Regions from separate parts of the Mesorhizobium sp. M1423 genome, predicted to be linked through region 2. Evidence: predicted binding sites of a transcription regulator. Region 2 holds the regulator's gene; each other region holds the start of a gene.
What was found. The regulator PhoB, encoded in region 2, activates phosphate uptake and scavenging genes when phosphate is short. The targets are predictions, from matches to a motif close to TGTCATNNANCTGTCAT.
Positions count from the first base shown of each region.

Region 1: a site for PhoB is predicted at 1,442-1,458, ahead of NKG95_RS03955 (esterase-like activity of phytase family protein). Genes of this name have one in related genera too.
Region 3: a site for PhoB is predicted at 1,550-1,566, ahead of NKG95_RS31845 (LTA synthase family protein). Genes of this name have one in related genera too.

Region 1 covers NZ_JAMYKU010000002.1:236,407-239,685, forward strand. Annotated here, with positions in the region: gene NKG95_RS03945 (sugar ABC transporter substrate-binding protein) at 1-280, opposite strand, end outside; gene NKG95_RS03950 (TIM barrel protein) at 322-1,311, opposite strand; gene NKG95_RS03955 (esterase-like activity of phytase family protein) at 1,559-3,037, shown strand; gene NKG95_RS03960 (L,D-transpeptidase) at 3,185-3,279, opposite strand, start outside.
Region 2 covers NZ_JAMYKU010000001.1:457,829-461,107, forward strand. Annotated here, with positions in the region: gene pstB (phosphate ABC transporter ATP-binding protein PstB) at 1-546, shown strand, start outside; gene phoU (phosphate signaling complex protein PhoU) at 579-1,286, shown strand; gene phoB (phosphate regulon transcriptional regulator PhoB) at 1,303-1,992, shown strand; gene NKG95_RS02400 (ROK family protein) at 2,002-3,246, opposite strand.
Region 3 covers NZ_JAMYKU010000042.1:21,254-24,532, reverse strand. Annotated here, with positions in the region: gene NKG95_RS31845 (LTA synthase family protein) at 1-1,509, opposite strand, end outside; gene fabD (ACP S-malonyltransferase) at 1,756-2,721, shown strand; gene fabG (3-oxoacyl-[acyl-carrier-protein] reductase) at 2,782-3,279, shown strand, end outside.

The DNA of each region.
Region 1 (3,279 bases), on a different contig from region 2:
GCGCCGCCTGGTAGACGACGGGCACGCCGATGCGGTCGCCGAACGACTTGTAGCCCTCGCCCAGCGAGCGCCAGTATTCGTTGGTCAGCGTCTTGGAGACCGCACCCGCCTTGGTGCCCTCGGGCAGCTTGGGGAAAGCCCCGAACTTGGCCTCGAGCTGCGACCAGTCGACGCGATCCTTCTCGGTGTCGGAATTGAGCGGCGCGAGGTCCGCGGATAACACCGAGCCGATGGACAGCGCCATCAGGGCAGCGGTAGCGGTGACGAGCAGAAATTTCATGGTCTTTCCTCCCTTGTTGAAAAACGGTGATGGCGCCGGCCTCAGCTGTCCGGCCCGAGCATGGCTTCCTGGATGATGGCCTGCGACGCGATCGCGTCCTGACGGTCGACGGCGGCTGACAGGCGGTTGTCGCCGTCCAGCCGATCGACGACGCGCAGCATGCGCTTGACGGTGGCGATGTTGACTTCGCATTCGTGGACGGGATCGAGCCCGGTCATGTCGGGGAACGTGTCGAAGTAGATGGCCCCGGCATAGCCGTCGCGGCGGATCTGCCTGAGCAGCTCGATCGTCTGCAGCGTGTGCACGGCACCGACCATCAGGCCGTCGTCGCGCTTGGCGTAGCCGTCGTTGAGGTGCACGCCGAGCAGCTTGCTGTGCCGTGCTATGAGGGCGGCAGCGAAAGCCGGCTGCTCGTCGGCATAGAGCACGTGAGCGAAATCGAGCGTCACGCCGAGATTGGGCAGGCCGATCTCGCGGATCGCCAGCAATGTCGTCGCCGCATCGGGCATCAGGCTGTAGGAGCGCGGCTCGTTGGGTTTGTATTCAAGGCTAATCTGGCAGCCCGGATCATGCGCCGCTACTTCACGAATGCCATCGATTTCGTGTTGCCAGAGTGTTGCGTAGTCAGCCTGGAAGGCGTAGTCGAAGCCATCCTGCCCGAGCCACAATGTCATCAGGCTGGCGCCGGCCTCGCGCGCGGCGTCGATGCCGGCCTTGGTCAGGTCGATGGCCTCGCGGCGAACGGAAGGATCCGGATTGGTGAAGGCGCCGAGCTTGAAGGCCGGATTAGAGTAGTAGCGCATGGCGAAGCCATTGATGGAAAGCCTGAGATTGCCGAGTTTGCGTGCCATTTCCGCAGGTTTTTCATCGACATGGTCGGGGAAGTTGAGGTCGAGATCGGTCAATTCCGCAACCTTCGCCGCACGCGCCGCCATTTGCAGCATGGACGGTTTACCAACAAGATCAGGCCACTCGGCCTGTGGCCGCGAGGCAAAGGAATTGAGGCGGGTAGCGAAACGACAGACTGTCATCGGTGACCTTTCATTGTCATAACTTCACATAAGAATGATTATTTGTAAAGTTGTTAATTGCTCTCGGTGGCGACGGATTCGCCATGCCCGGGCTAGTTGCGACCACATGAGGCCCAGGCAAGCGCAGCACTGTCACGCAAGTATCATGTTCGCGTCCTAGATCGCTTCTCCGAAGGCTTTCGCGGCATTCTCGATGCGACGCGGCGCTTTTTCAGATCCCGGCTGTTTTGTCACAAAGAGGATTTCCATGAAAAACCTGCACCGAAACGCGTCCCTCGCAGTCGCGCTGGCGATGTTCACCGCCTTGACTCCGGCCTTGGCTGAAAACGCAGCGACCGTCGGCGGCGTCAGCTTCGTCAACAAGGGCCTGGTCGGTGTCGGTCGCATCCCGGCCAGCCAAAGGGACAAGTTCGGCGAGACGTTTGGCTCCGGCTCGGGCATGGCGATCGACGCTGCCGGCTGGACGCATGGCGCCGATGGCTATAAGGGCTCGCTGTGGCTGCTGCCGGATCGTGGCTACAATGTCGTCGGCACCACCGATTACCGTCCGCGCATCAACACGATTGCCCTCGAGTTCGCCCCGATCGCGCCGGGTGCAGTGCCAGCCGCCGGCCAGGAACAGTCGGGCCTCAAGGCAACGCTAGCCGACACCATGCTTTTGACCGACGACAAGGGCATCGATGCAACCGGCCTAGATCCGCTCAACGGCGTGCGCGCAGCGACCGACGACATGCCGATCCTGCCCGAAGCCAACGGCAAGCTCGCGCTCGATAACGAGGCGATCGTGCGGCTGCCCGACGGCACCATGTTCATCTCGGACGAATATGGTCCGAACATCTACCACTTCTCCGCCGGTGGGCGTCTGATGTCGGCAACGCAGCCGCCGGCGGCGCTTGTCCCGATGCGTCATGGAACGCCGAACTTCGCGTCCAACAATCCAGGACCGGGCGCGGCAGACCCAGATCCGAAGGATCCCGAAACCGGCCGTCAGAACAACCAGGGCCTCGAAGGCATGGCACTGACGCCGGACGGCAAGTTCCTGATCGCTGTGCTGCAATCGGCCGCCAGACAGGATGGCGGCGATTCCGCTTCGACGCGCCAGAACACGCGCGCGCTGGTCTACGATGCCTCGGATCCGGCCCAACTCAAGCTTGCGCATGAATATGTCGTGCCGCTGCCGGTGTTCACCGATGCCAAGGGCAAGACCAAGATTGCCGCGCAGAGCGAAATCGTGGCTCTGTCGGACAAGACCTTCCTGATGCTGGCGCGCGACAGCGGCAACGGCCAGGGGGTGAAGGGCGACACCTCGCTCCATCGCGAGATCAGCGTCGTCGATGTGTCGGCGGCAACCGACATCGCCGGCACCGAGTTCGACAAGGACACGCCGGTTGCGCCCAAAGGTGAGCTCGATCCCTCGGTGACGCCAGCCAAGCTGACGCCGTTCATCGACATCAACGACAAGACCGAGCTCGGCCGCTTCGGGCTGCACAATGGCGCGCCCAATGACCGCAACAACCTTTCGGAGAAATGGGAGGCGATGTCGGTGGTAAGCGTCCTCGACCCAACACGGCCCGACGACTATTTCCTGTTCGTCGCCAACGACAATGACTTTCTCACCCAGGACGGCTTCCAGGTCGGCGCGGCCTACAAGGCCGAAGATGGCGCCGACGTCGACACGATGTTCCTGGTCTATCAGGTCACGCTTCCAGGCCTCGCCGGGAAGTAGCGACACCCCCAGGCAGGCGTACGCGCCGAACGCGTCCGCCTGCCTGGCACGATCGAACGGTCGGGCCCTTCAGTTGCGGCTCGCCGGCACAAGGATTGTGTTCTAGTGGGTTTGCAAAACCTAAGACTGACGATCCGTCGAAGGCACTTACCTCAACATCTCCGCGTCCTTTGGCACGCCCGCATCGATCGGCTCGGCCGTCCTGTCCGACACGGCGGCGATCTTCCCGGCGGCCGACAGGT
Region 2 (3,279 bases):
AAGAACATTCTCGACCGCTCGCAGGATCTCAATCTCCTGAGGACCAAGATCGGCATGGTGTTCCAGAAGCCGACGCCGTTCCCGATGTCGATCTACGAGAACATCGCCTTCGGCGTCAGGCTTTATGAGAATCTCGGCAAGTCCGAAATGGACGGCCGCGTCGAACAAGCGTTGAAGCGGGCCGCGCTGTGGGGCGAGGTCAAGGACAAGCTCAACGCCAGCGGCTTGAGCCTGTCAGGCGGCCAGCAGCAGCGGCTTTGTATTGCCCGCACCGTGGCGGTGAAGCCGGAAGTCATTCTGCTCGATGAGCCGGCTTCGGCACTCGACCCGCTGTCGACCGCCAAGATCGAGGAACTGATCGACGAATTGCAAGCCGACTACACGATCGTCATCGTCACCCACAACATGCAGCAGGCGGCGCGCGTATCGCGCCAGACCGCCTTCATGTATCTGGGTGAACTGGTAGAGTTCGACCGGACCGAGAAGATCTTCACGTCGCCCCGCGAGAAGCGCACGCAGGATTACATCACCGGCCGCTTCGGCTGAGCCGTTCCGATCACGCATATGAGGACAGGACCATGGGCGAACACACAGTCGCTTCTTTCGACGAGGATCTCGAGCAGATCAGCAAGCTGATCCGCGACATGGCCGACCTCGCCGGTTCGATGGTCGGCGGGGCGACCAAGGCCCTGTTGAATTCCGACAACGTGCTGGCGCAACGCGTCGTCTCCGACGACGCCATCATGGATGCGCGTCAACGCGAACTGGACGACCGCGCCATTACCCTGATCGCCAAGCGCCAGCCGATGGCCCACGATCTGCGCCATGTCGTCGGGGCGATCCGCATGGCCGGCGACCTCGAACGCATCGGCGACCTTGCCAAGAATATCGCCAAGCGTGTGAGCGCGGTCGGCCTCAGCGTCACGCCGCGCGACCTATCGCATTCCATCGATGCGATGGCGCAGCTGGTGCTCATCCAGGTGCAGGGCGTCATCGAGGAGTATGCTGCAGGCGATGCAGCCGCGTTGGCCAAGCTGCGCGCCGCCGACGAGCGTATCGACGTCAAATACACGTCGGTGTTCCGCGAGCTGTTGACCTACATGATGGAAGACCCGCGCAACATCACCGCTTGCACGCATCTGCTGTTCTGCGCCAAGAATCTGGAGCGGATCGGCGACCATGTCACCAACATCGCCGAAAATGCGTATTATGTGCTGACCGGCGAGCAATTGCCGGTCAATCGTCCGAAGCAAGACGAAACGACAATGTCCGCACCGGCGACATGATGGGGGTGCCCAGCCGATGATCGCACCACGCATAATGGTGGTGGAGGACGAGGAGCCGTTGGGTGTGCTGCTCCGCTACAATCTCGAATCCGAAGGCTACCAGGTCGAGGTGGTGACACGCGGCGACGAAGCCGAGATCCGTTTGCAGGAGAATGTGCCCGATCTTCTGGTGCTCGACTGGATGATACCAGCGGTTTCCGGCATCGAGCTCTGCCGCCGGTTGCGGGTGCGCCCCGAAACCGAACGGCTGCCGATCATCATGCTGACCGCGCGCGGCGAGGAGAGCGACCGGGTACGCGGTCTTTCGACCGGCGCCGACGACTATCTGGTCAAACCGTTTTCGACACCGGAATTCATGGCCAGGGTCAAGGCGCTGCTGCGCCGCGCCAAGCCGGAAGTGCTGTCCAGCGTGCTGAAGGTCGGCGACATCGTGCTCGATCGCGAATCGCACAGGGTGTATCGCAAGAAGACCGAGATCCGGCTCGGGCCGACCGAATTCCGGTTGCTCGAATTCATGATGCGGCATCCGGGCCGCGTCTTCTCGCGCAGCCAGTTACTCGATAATGTCTGGGGCGAGACGATCTATATCGACGAACGCACCGTCGACGTGCATGTCGGGCGGCTGCGCAAAGCCGTCAACAACGGCCGCATGCCTGATGTCATCCGCACCATCCGCGGTGCCGGCTACGCGATCAGGGAAGATTGACCCGCCCAGTCAGGCTACGTTCTTTCTGACGCCGGGCCTCATTTGCGCGCCCGGCGCGAAAATCTGCTGGTCGACGAAGCTTAACGCCCGCATTGCACAGCCTTCGCGGATCAGCGGCAATTCGTTCGGCTCGGTATCGAAGGAGATCGAGCCCGAATGCTGGCCGCCGGCGGTCTGGGCGATGGCCTTGCGCAAGGCCGGCTCGATCAGATCGAAGGCGGCGGCACTGGCGCCGACCATCGCAACCGGTGCCGGATCGATCAGCGCGAACAGCGAGCCGAGACCGAAACCCAGCGCTTCGCCGGCCTTGCGGTAGGCTTCGCGTTCCGGCCCGTCCTTCTCGCGCGCCCGAACCGCCAGCGCGCGCATGTCGGCGTCGCTGACGTCGGCGACCGGTTGGCTGTCTTCGCTCATCTGCGTGGCGTTGCGCCAGATGGCGTAATTGCCGGCATAGGCCTCGATGCAGCCGCGCCGCCCGCAACGGCAGAGTGCGCCGCCCGGACGATGGATCATGTGGCCAAACTCGCCGCCCGAGGAGTGTGTGCCGGTGAACAGCTCGCCCTTGAGCACCAGCCCCATGCCGATTCCGTGCGAAAGCAGGATGGCGATGAAGTCGTCGCGATAGCGATCCGGATCGCGCCAGCGCAAAGCCACCGCCATCATATTGCAGTCGTTCTCCACCGTGGCCGGGATGCCGAATTCATCTTCCAGCATGTCGGCAAAGTCGATGTCCGTCTGCGGCGTGATCGGCGACCACAGCATGGCGCGTGCAGGGGAGTCGGTAATTCCCTGAATCGCCAAGGCGATGCGGGCGACGCGGCGGACGTCAAGGTCTGGATCCTCCAGCCGGCGCCGGACGATGGCCATGCATTCGCGGATCAGTTCGTCGCGCGGCATGGTCAGCGTGTCCAGCCGGCGCTGTTCCTCGGCGACCACCTGCCCCGCATAGTCGATGATGGCGGCCGACAGGAAATTCAGCGACAACACCACGGTCAGCACCGCCGCCGCTTCCGGATTGAGGGCAAGGCCGACCTGCGGACGACCGCGTTTCAACGAAACGGGTTCGCTTGCCTTGCTCTCGGCGAGGATGCCTTCCCGTATCAGGTCGGAGGAGATCGCCGATATGGTCGAATGGCTGAGGCCGGTGGTTGCGGCGATCTCCGTACGCGATGGCTGGCCGGCCCGGCGCACGGCCGAGATCACCATCGCCCGGTTGCGCCGGCGCAAATCGTCATGGCGGATTCCGACCGACATCGTTTTGCTTTCCTCCCGGTTTGCCGCGGCCGC
Region 3 (3,279 bases), on a different contig from region 2:
GTAGACCGGCCCAAGCGGCGGCAGATGGTCGCCGAAGAAGGCGATGACCGTCGGCCGCTGGCGTTTCTTCGCCCATTCGATCAGCCGCTCGAGGCCACGGTCCGCGTCGGAAGAGCCTTCGGCGTAGCTCAACAGCGATTCACGTGCCCATTGGCTGATCGGCGCCTGCACCTTATGGGTCGGATTGTTATAGCGATAGGGCTCATACGGCCCGTGGTTCTGCAGGCTGACGGCGAAAAAGAAGACCGGCTCGGCGCTGGTATCGGCCTCGTGGATGATCTCGTCGGTCATCGCTGCGTCCGACGCGAGCGGTCCGCGTTTTTGCATGGGCGGCAACGTCTCCTCGGATTTGAAGTCGTTGAAGCCGAAATCGGCATAGACGGCTCCCCGGTTCCAGAACCAGTTGGTGCCGGGATGGATGGCGCGCGCCCGGTAGCCCTGACTTTTCAGGAAGGTCGCCAGCGACGGGGTCGGTGTCCGCACATATTGCTGGTAGGGAATACTGCCCGCCGGCAGGAAGGCGTTGGAAAAGCCGGTCAGGGCCTCGAACTCGATGTTGGCCGTCATGCCGCCGAATTCGGGCGAGAACATGTAGCCCGTGCGCAGTGCCCGCACATTGGGGATAGGGTCGGGCGTGATGGTGACGCCGGGCAGCTTGGTCGGATCCCAGAAGGATTCGCTCATGACGACGATGATGTCGGGCTTCTCGGCGGGTACCGAGGCCGTCACCTGCGGTTTGCCGATCGCTTCGATCGCCTTGCCGGAATAGCCGGGCGGCGCCGAGACATGGGCCATCGGGACGTTCAGCGCGAATGCGAGCGCAAAACCGTTCGAGGCATAGTTTTCCTTCTGGTCCCACATGATCGGGATGATCTGCAGCCGGTCGCGCGTCCATGAGAAAGTGGCATAGTCCATGATGGAGACGAAGAAGGCGATCAGCGGCACTGTCAGCGTCAGTCGGGCAAGGCGGCCCTTGTGGCTGAGCGCCGGAACGCGGCGGCGCCATAGCCGCCAGCCATAGACGAGAAGCGACAGCCCGCCGCCGACGCCGATCGCCAGGGCAATGGCGGTTCCCGGGCGATCGCGTACCAGGAGCGGCATCAGCGCCACGATCTGCCGAGAATAGAGGAAATCGGTCGGATAGAGCGGATCGCCGAGATAGAGCGACTTCTGGTGGCCGACGAACGCCAGCGACAACGTCAGCGGCGCGAGGATCATCAGGCTCTGATGGCTGCGGCCGAGCACGGCGTCGAGCCCTATGAGGATCAACGCAAAAATGATGATTGTGGTCCAGCCGGGTTTGAAGGGCTGCAGAAAGAAGTCGATGGTGCCGGCAAAGTTGCCGCGCACGATCAATTCGATAGCGAACACCAGGATGGCCGCGGCCAACAGGCTGATGAAGCCATAGCGGATGACAGGCCATTTGCGCCCTGGCAGATAGCCGGTGGCCGGATCGCCTTCGAGAAACTGTGGCGCGGCCTCGGCTGCGCTCTTCCTGGTCTTTGCCACTGCGATAGTTCCCCGGCCCGCAACAAAAGCGTCACTCGACTGTCATCGAACTGTCACGCAAAGCTAGCGCCTGTGGCGGAAATAAGAAGAGCCAGCAAACAAATCGTGAGCGGTTTTCATCATGAGTGATCGCCAAAAAGCCTGCCGAAACAGGCACTCGGCCGACGTTGCGCGGTCAAGGTTGGACTTGACTTGGCCGCACGCCTTGCGTCACAGGCAACGAGAACCAGCAGCTGGGAGCCGCCGATGGCCATCGCATTCACCTTTCCGGGGCAGGGCAGCCAGGCTGTCGGCATGGGCAAGGACCTTGCCGATACCTTTGTTGAATCGCGGCGGATCTTCGAGGAAGTCGATGATGCGCTCGGCGAAAATCTATCGAAGCTTATCTGGGAAGGCCCGGAAGAGACGCTGACGCTGACCGCCAATGCCCAGCCGGCGCTGATGGCGGTGTCGCTTGCCGCAATCCGGGCGTTGGAGGCGCGCGGCTTCTCCCTGAAAGGCAAGGTCACCTATGTCGCCGGCCACTCGCTTGGCGAATATTCGGCACTTGCGGCCGCCGGTTTCGTTTCGGTCGCCGACGCCGCCCGACTGTTGCGCATCCGGGGTAACGCCATGCAGGCGGCGGTACCGGCCGGCGAGGGCGCCATGGCGGCGATCATCGGGCTGGAACAAGCCGACGTCGAAGCCGCCTGCGCAGAGGCTGCCCAAGGCGCGGCCAAAGATCCCGCGCAAGCCTTGGTTTGCCAGATCGCCAATGATAATGGCGGCGGCCAGCTGGTAATCTCCGGCGCCAGGTCGGCGGTCGAACTGGCGGCGAAGCTATGCACGGAGAAGGGCGCCAAGCGGGCGCTCATGCTGCAGGTTTCGGCGCCCTTCCATTCGGCATTGATGAAGCCGGCGGCCGAGATCATGCGGGAGGCACTGGCCGCCGTGACGAAGAGTGCACCGGCCGTGCCGCTGGTCTCCAATGTTACGGTGACCCCGACGAGCGATCCCGACGAGATCGCCCGCCGCCTCGTCGAACAGGTGATCGGGCGCGTGCGCTGGCGCGAAACGGTGGAGTGGTTCGGCGCGAATGGCGTTGCGACGCTATATGAAGTAGGCGCCGGCAAGGTTCTGTCGGGGCTGGCGCGGCGCATTAACCGCGATATTGCCACCAGTGCAATCGGATCCGCGGCGGATGTCGAGGCGGCGCTGGCGGCGCTTGCATAATCAACTGGCGATTTGACCCCGCTCCGTGCGAAGGCTGTTCGCTCAGATCAGGAGACAAAAATGTTCGAATTGACCGGCCGCAAGGCGCTCGTCACCGGCGCATCGGGGGGCATCGGCGAGGCGATCGCCCGCGTGCTGCATGGCCAGGGCGCCATCGTCGGCCTGCACGGCACGCGTATCGAGAAACTGGAGGCGCTGGCCGCCGAACTGGGCGACCGGGTCAAGCTGTTTCCGGCCAATCTTTCCAATCGCGACGAGGTCAAGGCGCTTGGCCAGAAGGCGGAGGCCGATCTCGAAGGCGTCGACATCCTCGTCAACAATGCCGGCATCACGAAGGACGGGTTGTTCGTACGCATGGCTGATGCCGACTGGGATAGCGTGATCGAGGTCAACTTGACCGCCGTGTTCCGGCTGACCCGCGAGCTTACCCATCCGATGATGCGGCGCCGCCATGGCCGCATCATCAACATCACTTCAGTGGTCGGCGTCACCGGCAATCCCGGCCAGGCCAATTATTGCGCCTCCAAAGCCGGTATGATCGGCTTTTCCAAATCGCTG